Regions from separate parts of the Pseudomonas phoenicis genome, predicted to be linked through region 1. Evidence: riboswitches for the same ligand, from Rfam matches in the RefSeq annotation. Region 1 holds a riboswitch; each other region holds the start of a gene.

Region 1 (2,256 bases):
AGGTCTGCCGCTGGGCCAGGTCAGCCGCGGCCGTGCCGGGCAGTTCGGGCGGCAGGCCCAAAGTGGGCGCCAGGCAGAACACCGCGAAGCCGGCCAGACCCCACAGCGCGCCGCTGGCGACGCGGTTGGGTTGGCGCAGGCTGTACAGCGCCGCCAGCAGCAAGGCAAAGCCCACGGCCACGACCAGGTTGCCGCCGGTGGTAGCCAGTACGCGTTGCCAGCCGTCCTCGGGCGACCACGCCTCAGGCGCATGCTCATGGGCGGCAGCGCCCTCGGCATGGCTGTGCGCCTGGGCAGCGGGCGCTGCGCTCTCGTAGGTTTCGGCCTGGAGGATCAACGGGCCGACCCACAAACTTTGCAGCAGGGTCAGCAACAGCGCGGCGAGCAAGCCGCTGAAGCCCGCGGTACGGGCGATGCGAGTGAGCATGCCGGCGTCCTCAGTGGCAGGGGAAGGCTGCGCTGTGGCGCGTGTCGTGCGCGGCGTTGTGTACCGCATCGATGTGCGAGAAGCCGGCGAAATACACCAGGCTCAGACCCAGCAGGCCTGCGCCGATGGCGACGACCAGACGTTGACTGAGCGTAGTGGAGGGGCTGATGGCGGGTTTGCTGCTGACGATCGGCATGACGAGTTCCTCGGCTGGGAATCGGCAGGTCACGCACGGTCGCCCCAGCGCGGACACGCCAAGTGCAGGCAACAGCGCCCGCCCACCGCGGGGGTTGATCGAGACGCCAGGCCGGTCTCCGGGCTCGCGAGCGGGAGCGTGACTCCCCAGACTGCGCGTCGACCTTCCCACGTGGCTGGCGCCGACGCAGTGGTGTTGCAGACGCATGGCTCGCTTACCGTTGCGGGGGCAGCACCGGCATTGCCTGGCCTGCTGTTGCAGACCGCGACGCACCGGTTTCCCGTTTCACCCCGTGAGGGGCACCTGACGCAAGGGCGCTAGCAAAGCATGGGGCGTATTTCCCGTCAATTGTCAGCCCCTCGGCGGCAGCGGTTGACCCCGCGCGGGGCACTGCGTAGCCTTGCCGTTTCGAGGTTCTCAGGGGGCATGCTTTCCTCGCCCACTGAGCTAAGACGGGAACGCGGTAGAGCCGCGGCTGCCCCCGCAACTGTAAGCATCCCAGCCGATCGGCACAGCCACTGCGCGCACGCGGGAAGGCGCCATCGGTACGGCCCGCAGGCCAGGGTGCGAGCCAGGAGACCTGCCTCGGTACGCTTTCGACATCAACCGGGCGGGGTGATCCGGTGGCGAGCACGCCTGGCCGACTCGGCTGCGGGCGGTCGTCCCGCATGCCCGCGCCGTCTGCCAAGGGCACTGAGACATGAAAACACTGGCCAAGCTTCCCGTCACCATCGTCACCGGCTTCCTCGGCTCGGGCAAGACCACCTTGCTCCGGCACATGCTGGACAACGCCCAAGGCCGCCGCATCGCGATCATCGTCAACGAGTTCGGCGAGCTGGGCATCGACGGCGACCTGCTCAAGCAGTGCAGCATCGGCTGCACGGAAGAAGAGGCGGTGGGACGGGTCTTCGAGCTGGCCAACGGCTGCCTGTGCTGCACGGTGCAGGAAGAGTTCTTCCCGGTGATGCGCGAACTGGTGGCGCGCCGCGGCGACCTGGACCACATCCTCATCGAAACCAGCGGCCTGGCCCTGCCCAAACCCCTGGTGCAAGCCTTCCAGTGGCCCGAAATCCGCAACGCCTGCACGGTCGATGCGGTGATCACCGTGGTCGACAGCCCGGCGGTCGCGGCCGGCACCTTCGCCGCCTATCCCGACCAGGTCGATGCCCAGCGCAAGCTCGACCCCAACCTCGACCACGAATCGCCCCTGCACGAGCTGTTCGCCGACCAATTGGCCAGCGCCGACCTGGTGGTGCTGAACAAAGCCGACCTGATCGATGCCGAAGGCCTGGCCCGCGTACGCGCCGAAGTGCAGGAAGAATTGCCGCCGGCGGTCAAGGTCATCGAAGCCAGCAGCGGCCGTCTGCCGCTGGACGTGCTGATCGGCGTGGGCGCCGAGTCCGAAGCGCACATCGACGGCCGCCGCACCCATCACGACTCGCACCATGACGATGATGGCGAACACGACGACCACGACCATGACGCCTTCGACTCCATCTCCCTGGAATTGCCGGAAGCCGACGAGCGCCTGCTGCTCGAGGCCTTGGCGCAACTGGTGGCCGAGCACGGCATCCTGCGCATCAAAGGCTTCGCCGCCATTCCCGGCAAACCCATGCGCCTGCTCATCCAAGGC
Region 2 (2,256 bases), 310 kb from region 1:
GCTGATGCCCGCCAGCAAGGCGGCGCCCAGCGCCAGCAGTGCCAGGACGCCGCCTGGTAGCAGTCGCTGGCTCACGGCGTCGTTTTACCGCTGGCGAATGCCTCGGACAGCGTCTCCAGGCCACGGAACAGGCGAATGCCGGCCTGCATGGCGTCGGCGTCGAGGATGATGATGCGACCCTGCTTGACCGCATCGAGATTCTTCGCCACCGGGTCGGTGCGCAGGAATTCGAGTTTCTTGCGGTAGTCGTCGGCCGGGAAGCGGCGACGGTCCATGCGCGCGATGATCAGCCAGGTGGGGTTGGCCTTGGCCAGGGTTTCCCAGCCGACGGTGGGCCATTCCTCCTGCGACTCCACCACGTTGCGCACACCGAGGGTTTGCAGCATGAAATCGGCTACCCCCTGGCGGCCGGCGACGTAAGGGTCGATGTCGAGGTCGGCGCTGGAGAACCAGAACAGCGCGCTGGTGCCCGACAGATCCTTGCCGGCCAGTCGCGCCCGGGCCCGTTCCAATTGCCCGCGCAGCTGGGCATTGAGCGCCTCGCCGCGCGCCTGCACATCGAAGATCTCGGCCAGTTGGCTGACGCTCTTGTAGATCGTGTCGACCTTGAACGGTTGCAGGCGGGTGCCGTCGGCGCCGACCAGGTTGTCCTTGCCTTCGCAGTCGGAGGGCAGCAGGTAGGTGGGAATGTCCAACTCGCGGAACTGCTCACGGGTGCCGACCACGCCTTGCTCGCCGACCATCCATTCGAACTGCGCGGTGACCAGTTGCGGACGTTTGCCGACCACCGCCTCGAAGCTCGGATCGTTGTCGGCCAGGCGCGGTACCTTGTCGTTCTGCGCCTTGAATTCGGGCAGCACGTCGTTGAACCACAGCGAGGTGCCGGCCAGACGTTCGCCCAGGCCCAAGGCGTAGAGGATCTCGGTGCCGGCCTGGCCGATGGTCACCGCACGTTGCGGCGCCTGGGCGAAGGTCTGCGGCATGCCGCAGTTGTCCACGGTCAGCGGGTAGTGCGTGGCGGCGGCCTGGGCGACACCCGAGAGGCCGAGGGCGGTGAGCAGGGCAGTGAGGCGAAGCATTGGAACGATCTCCTATCGTGGTGCAGCGGACCGCGTGCACGGACAGGCATCGTCTGCGCCGCCTGCGCGAGGCAGGCGGCACCACCCTGGACAGGGTGCCGATGGCCGTCCCGGACACCCCGCCGGTCGGTGAATGTGTGCCGGCAGGTCTCCTGACTGGTGCGTCCTGGCCTGGCTCCGGCCTTCCCGGACTCGTCCAGTGGCATTCGAGGAGCAGGCTCGGCACCTACAGTTGCGGGGGCAGTTTCGTTTGGCTCGCCACGTGGCGGCGAGCGACGAATTCCCTATTAATTCCTGGGGGGAAACCGGCGGGCGGCATGGTAGACCATCGCCCGCCGGCAGGGAACCGCTTCACAGGTATTTGAGCCAGGCGATGTCGCGGCGCCGAGCCTTGAGCCGGGCGAAGGCGCGTACCGGCAGGTATAGCGCCAACGCCAACGACACCGCGCACAGCCACACCGCGCCAATGCTGTCGAAGCCGAAGTACTGGCCCTGGTTGAGGCCGAACAGCGCCACGCACACCAGGTAGGCGAGCTTGAGCACGTACAGGTGCAGCAGATAGAAGAACATCGGCGCTGCGCCCAGCACCGCCAGTACGCCGATCCAGCGCGCCTGGCCGGCGCGCTCGAAACCGCGCAGCAGCAACAGGCCGACACCCAGGGTCAGGCACAGGAACAGCAGCGAAGGTGGGTACTTGGTGATGTTGAGCAGGCTCATGAGGGTTTGCACGGCACTGGGGTAGCTGCTCCAGGGCGCTTCACCGTAACCATTGAGCAAACGCAGTATGACGAACGCCAACAGTGCCAGCGCGGCGCTGCCCAGCAGCCGCCGCTGGCGCAGGGCCGCGTCGCTGCCACGGGCGAACCACGGGCCGAGGGCGTAACCCAGGGCGATCACGCCGATCCACGGCAAGACCGGGTAGGAGGTGCGCAGACGCATGTGCTCGGACACTTCCAGCCAGCCACGGTCATGCAGGATCGCCCAGAGCACGTGCAGGGAAGAACCTTCGCCGAAATGCACGGCGTCGAGCAGGTTGTGCCCGACGACGATCGTCAGGCCCAGCGCGATCAGCGCCGCCCGTGGCAACCAGACCAGCGCCGCCAGGGCGATCATGCTCACGCCGATGGCCCAGATCACTTGCAGGTAGACCACGCTCGGCGGCAGTTGGAAGGTCCAG
Region 3 (2,256 bases), 1.1 Mb from region 1:
ACCTTCTCCGCGATCCAGCCCTTGACGCCCTTGCTGTCGTCGGGCTTGGGCGGGGCGTTGGTTTCGGCCACCAGCACGTCGCCGTTAGGCAGCACGTACAGCCAACGTGGGTGGTCCAGCCCCTCGGCGAAGGCTTTGACCTGCGTGCCCTTGGCGGCGATCGGTTTGCCACCGTCCGGCCAACCGATGGCCGGGGCGATGTTCACCGTGGGAATGAGCGTCTTGTTCGGCGCCGGCAGCTCGGGCGCCGGGCCCATGCCGTCGGAGACCTGCAAACGGGCGGACTCGCCACAGGCCACCAGGCTTGTGGTCAAGGCAATCAGCAAACCGACACGCATCCGGGCCATGCAGGCATCCTCCGCAAATGGGAACCATCGACAAGATTGAGAGAGGCCGTACTGGAGCGAGTTCACTCGCGATGGACCGCAAAGCGGCCCCGGTAGCCCTAGTGGCGTTCTGCCAAGGGAGTGGGCGAGCTGCAGTCGAAGGCGCTTTCCAGTCGTCATGCACAGCTACCCCACCCATTCCCGCCATCCACATTGACGCTCCCGGTGCAACCCTCTAACCTTCGCCGTTCGTTTCAGGTGCCCCGTGGACACGCTTCCACCGGGGTGAAACTGGGAAGCCGGTGGGCGCCACAGCGGTGCGATTCCGGCGCTGCCCCCGCAACGGTAGGTGAGTCGAGCGATGCGCACGGCCAGAAGGGTCATCCTCTGGTGAGCGGCACGCCGCCCGAGGGCCAAAGCCCCGCTCGCAAGCCCGGAGACCGGCCTGTCACAGTCTTATATCGGTATCACGGAGGGTGATGCGCGGTGCTCCGTGGCGTAAGGCCGTGGCTGCTGCGCGCCTCCGTGTCTGCCTGCCTTATCGACCCACCGGTGCCTGTTCGGGCGCCGTGGCCTGCGGAGACCCCCATGAACGAATCCCCCGAGCGCGACGAACGCCACCTGGCCCGCATGCAGCGCAAGAAAGCGCTGATGGACGACCGCATCGCCAATTCCCCCAACGAATGCGGCCTGCTGCTGGTGCTGACCGGCAACGGCAAGGGCAAGAGCAGCTCGGCCTTCGGCATGCTCGCCCGCGCCATGGGCCATGGCATGCGCTGCGGTGTGGTGCAGTTCATCAAAGGTCGCAACAGCACCGGTGAGGAACTGTTCTTCCGGCGCTTCCCCGAGCAGGTCAGCTACCACGTGATGGGCGAAGGCTTCACCTGGGAAACCCAGGACCGCCAGCGCGACATCGCCGCCGCCGAAGCGGCCTGGGCCGTGTCGCGACAACTGCTGCAAGACCCGGCCGTGGAGTTCGTCGTGCTTGACGAACTGAACATCGCCCTCAAGCACGGCTACCTGGACCTCGACCAGGTGCTGACCGACCTGCAGGCGCGCCCGCCCATGCAGCATGTGATCGTCACCGGCCGCGGCGCCAAGCCCGAACTGGTCGAACTGGCCGACACCGTGACCGAGATGGGTGTGGTCAAGCACGCCTTCCAGGCCGGCATCCGCGCGCAGAAGGGCGTGGAACTGTGAGCGAACGCCGACACTGCCCGGCGGTGCTGATCGCAGCGCCCGCCTCCGGGCAGGGCAAGACCACCGTCACCGCCGCCCTGGCACGCCTGCACCGCAACCTTGGACGGCGGGTGCGCGTGTTCAAGTGCGGGCCGGACTTTCTCGACCCCATGATCCTCGAACGCGCCAGCGGCGCGCCGGTGTACCAACTGGACATGTGGATGATCGGCGAGGCCGAAAGCCGGCGGCTGCTTTGGCAGGCCGCGGCCGAGGCCGACCTGATCCTCATCGAAGGGGTCATGGGCCTGTTCGACGGTACGCCGTCGAGCGCCGACCTGGCGCGGCATTTCGGCGTCCCGGTGCTGGCGGTGATCGACGGCACGGCCATGGCCCAGACCTTCGGTGCCCTGGCCCTGGGCCTGGCGCGCTACCAGCCCGACCTGCCGTTCGCCGGGGTGCTGGCCAACCGGGTCGGCAGCCTGCGCCATGCGCAATTGCTCGAAGGCAGCTTGAGCGAGGGGTTGCGCTGGTACGGCGGGCTGTCGCGCGAGCGCGGCATCGAACTGCCCAGCCGCCACCTGGGGCTGGTCCAGGCCAGCGAACTCAATGACCTGGACGCGCGCCTGGACGCCGCCGCGCAGGCGCTTGGCGAAAGCTGTGACGCCGCCTTGCCGCCTCCGGTGGGCTTCGACGCGCCGCAACCGGTCGAGGTGCGCCCAGCCCTGCAAGGCGTGCACATCGGCATCGCCCG

What was found. A riboswitch is a leader RNA that binds a small molecule or an ion and turns the genes downstream of it on or off. The one in region 1 is predicted to bind cobalamin.
Region 2: another riboswitch for cobalamin. It lies ahead of AA0Z93_RS18390 (ABC transporter substrate-binding protein); the one in region 1 lies ahead of cobW (cobalamin biosynthesis protein CobW).
Region 3: another riboswitch for cobalamin. It lies ahead of cobO (cob(I)yrinic acid a,c-diamide adenosyltransferase); the one in region 1 lies ahead of cobW (cobalamin biosynthesis protein CobW).

Annotation. Positions count from the first base shown of each region.
Region 1 is NZ_CP154852.1:4,347,756-4,350,011, reverse strand. It holds gene AA0Z93_RS19750 (CbtA family protein) at 1-427, opposite strand, end outside; gene AA0Z93_RS19745 (CbtB domain-containing protein) at 438-623, opposite strand; cobalamin riboswitch at 715-945, opposite strand; cobalamin riboswitch at 1,018-1,226, shown strand; gene cobW (cobalamin biosynthesis protein CobW) at 1,324-2,256, shown strand, end outside.
Region 2 is NZ_CP154852.1:4,037,283-4,039,538, forward strand. It holds gene AA0Z93_RS18385 (FecCD family ABC transporter permease) at 1-75, opposite strand, end outside; gene AA0Z93_RS18390 (ABC transporter substrate-binding protein) at 72-1,079, opposite strand; cobalamin riboswitch at 1,204-1,404, opposite strand; gene AA0Z93_RS18395 (DUF1624 domain-containing protein) at 1,431-2,256, opposite strand, start outside.
Region 3 is NZ_CP154852.1:3,283,852-3,286,107, forward strand. It holds gene AA0Z93_RS14750 (PQQ-dependent sugar dehydrogenase) at 1-338, opposite strand, end outside; cobalamin riboswitch at 566-790, shown strand; gene cobO (cob(I)yrinic acid a,c-diamide adenosyltransferase) at 915-1,526, shown strand; gene AA0Z93_RS14760 (cobyrinate a,c-diamide synthase) at 1,523-2,256, shown strand, end outside.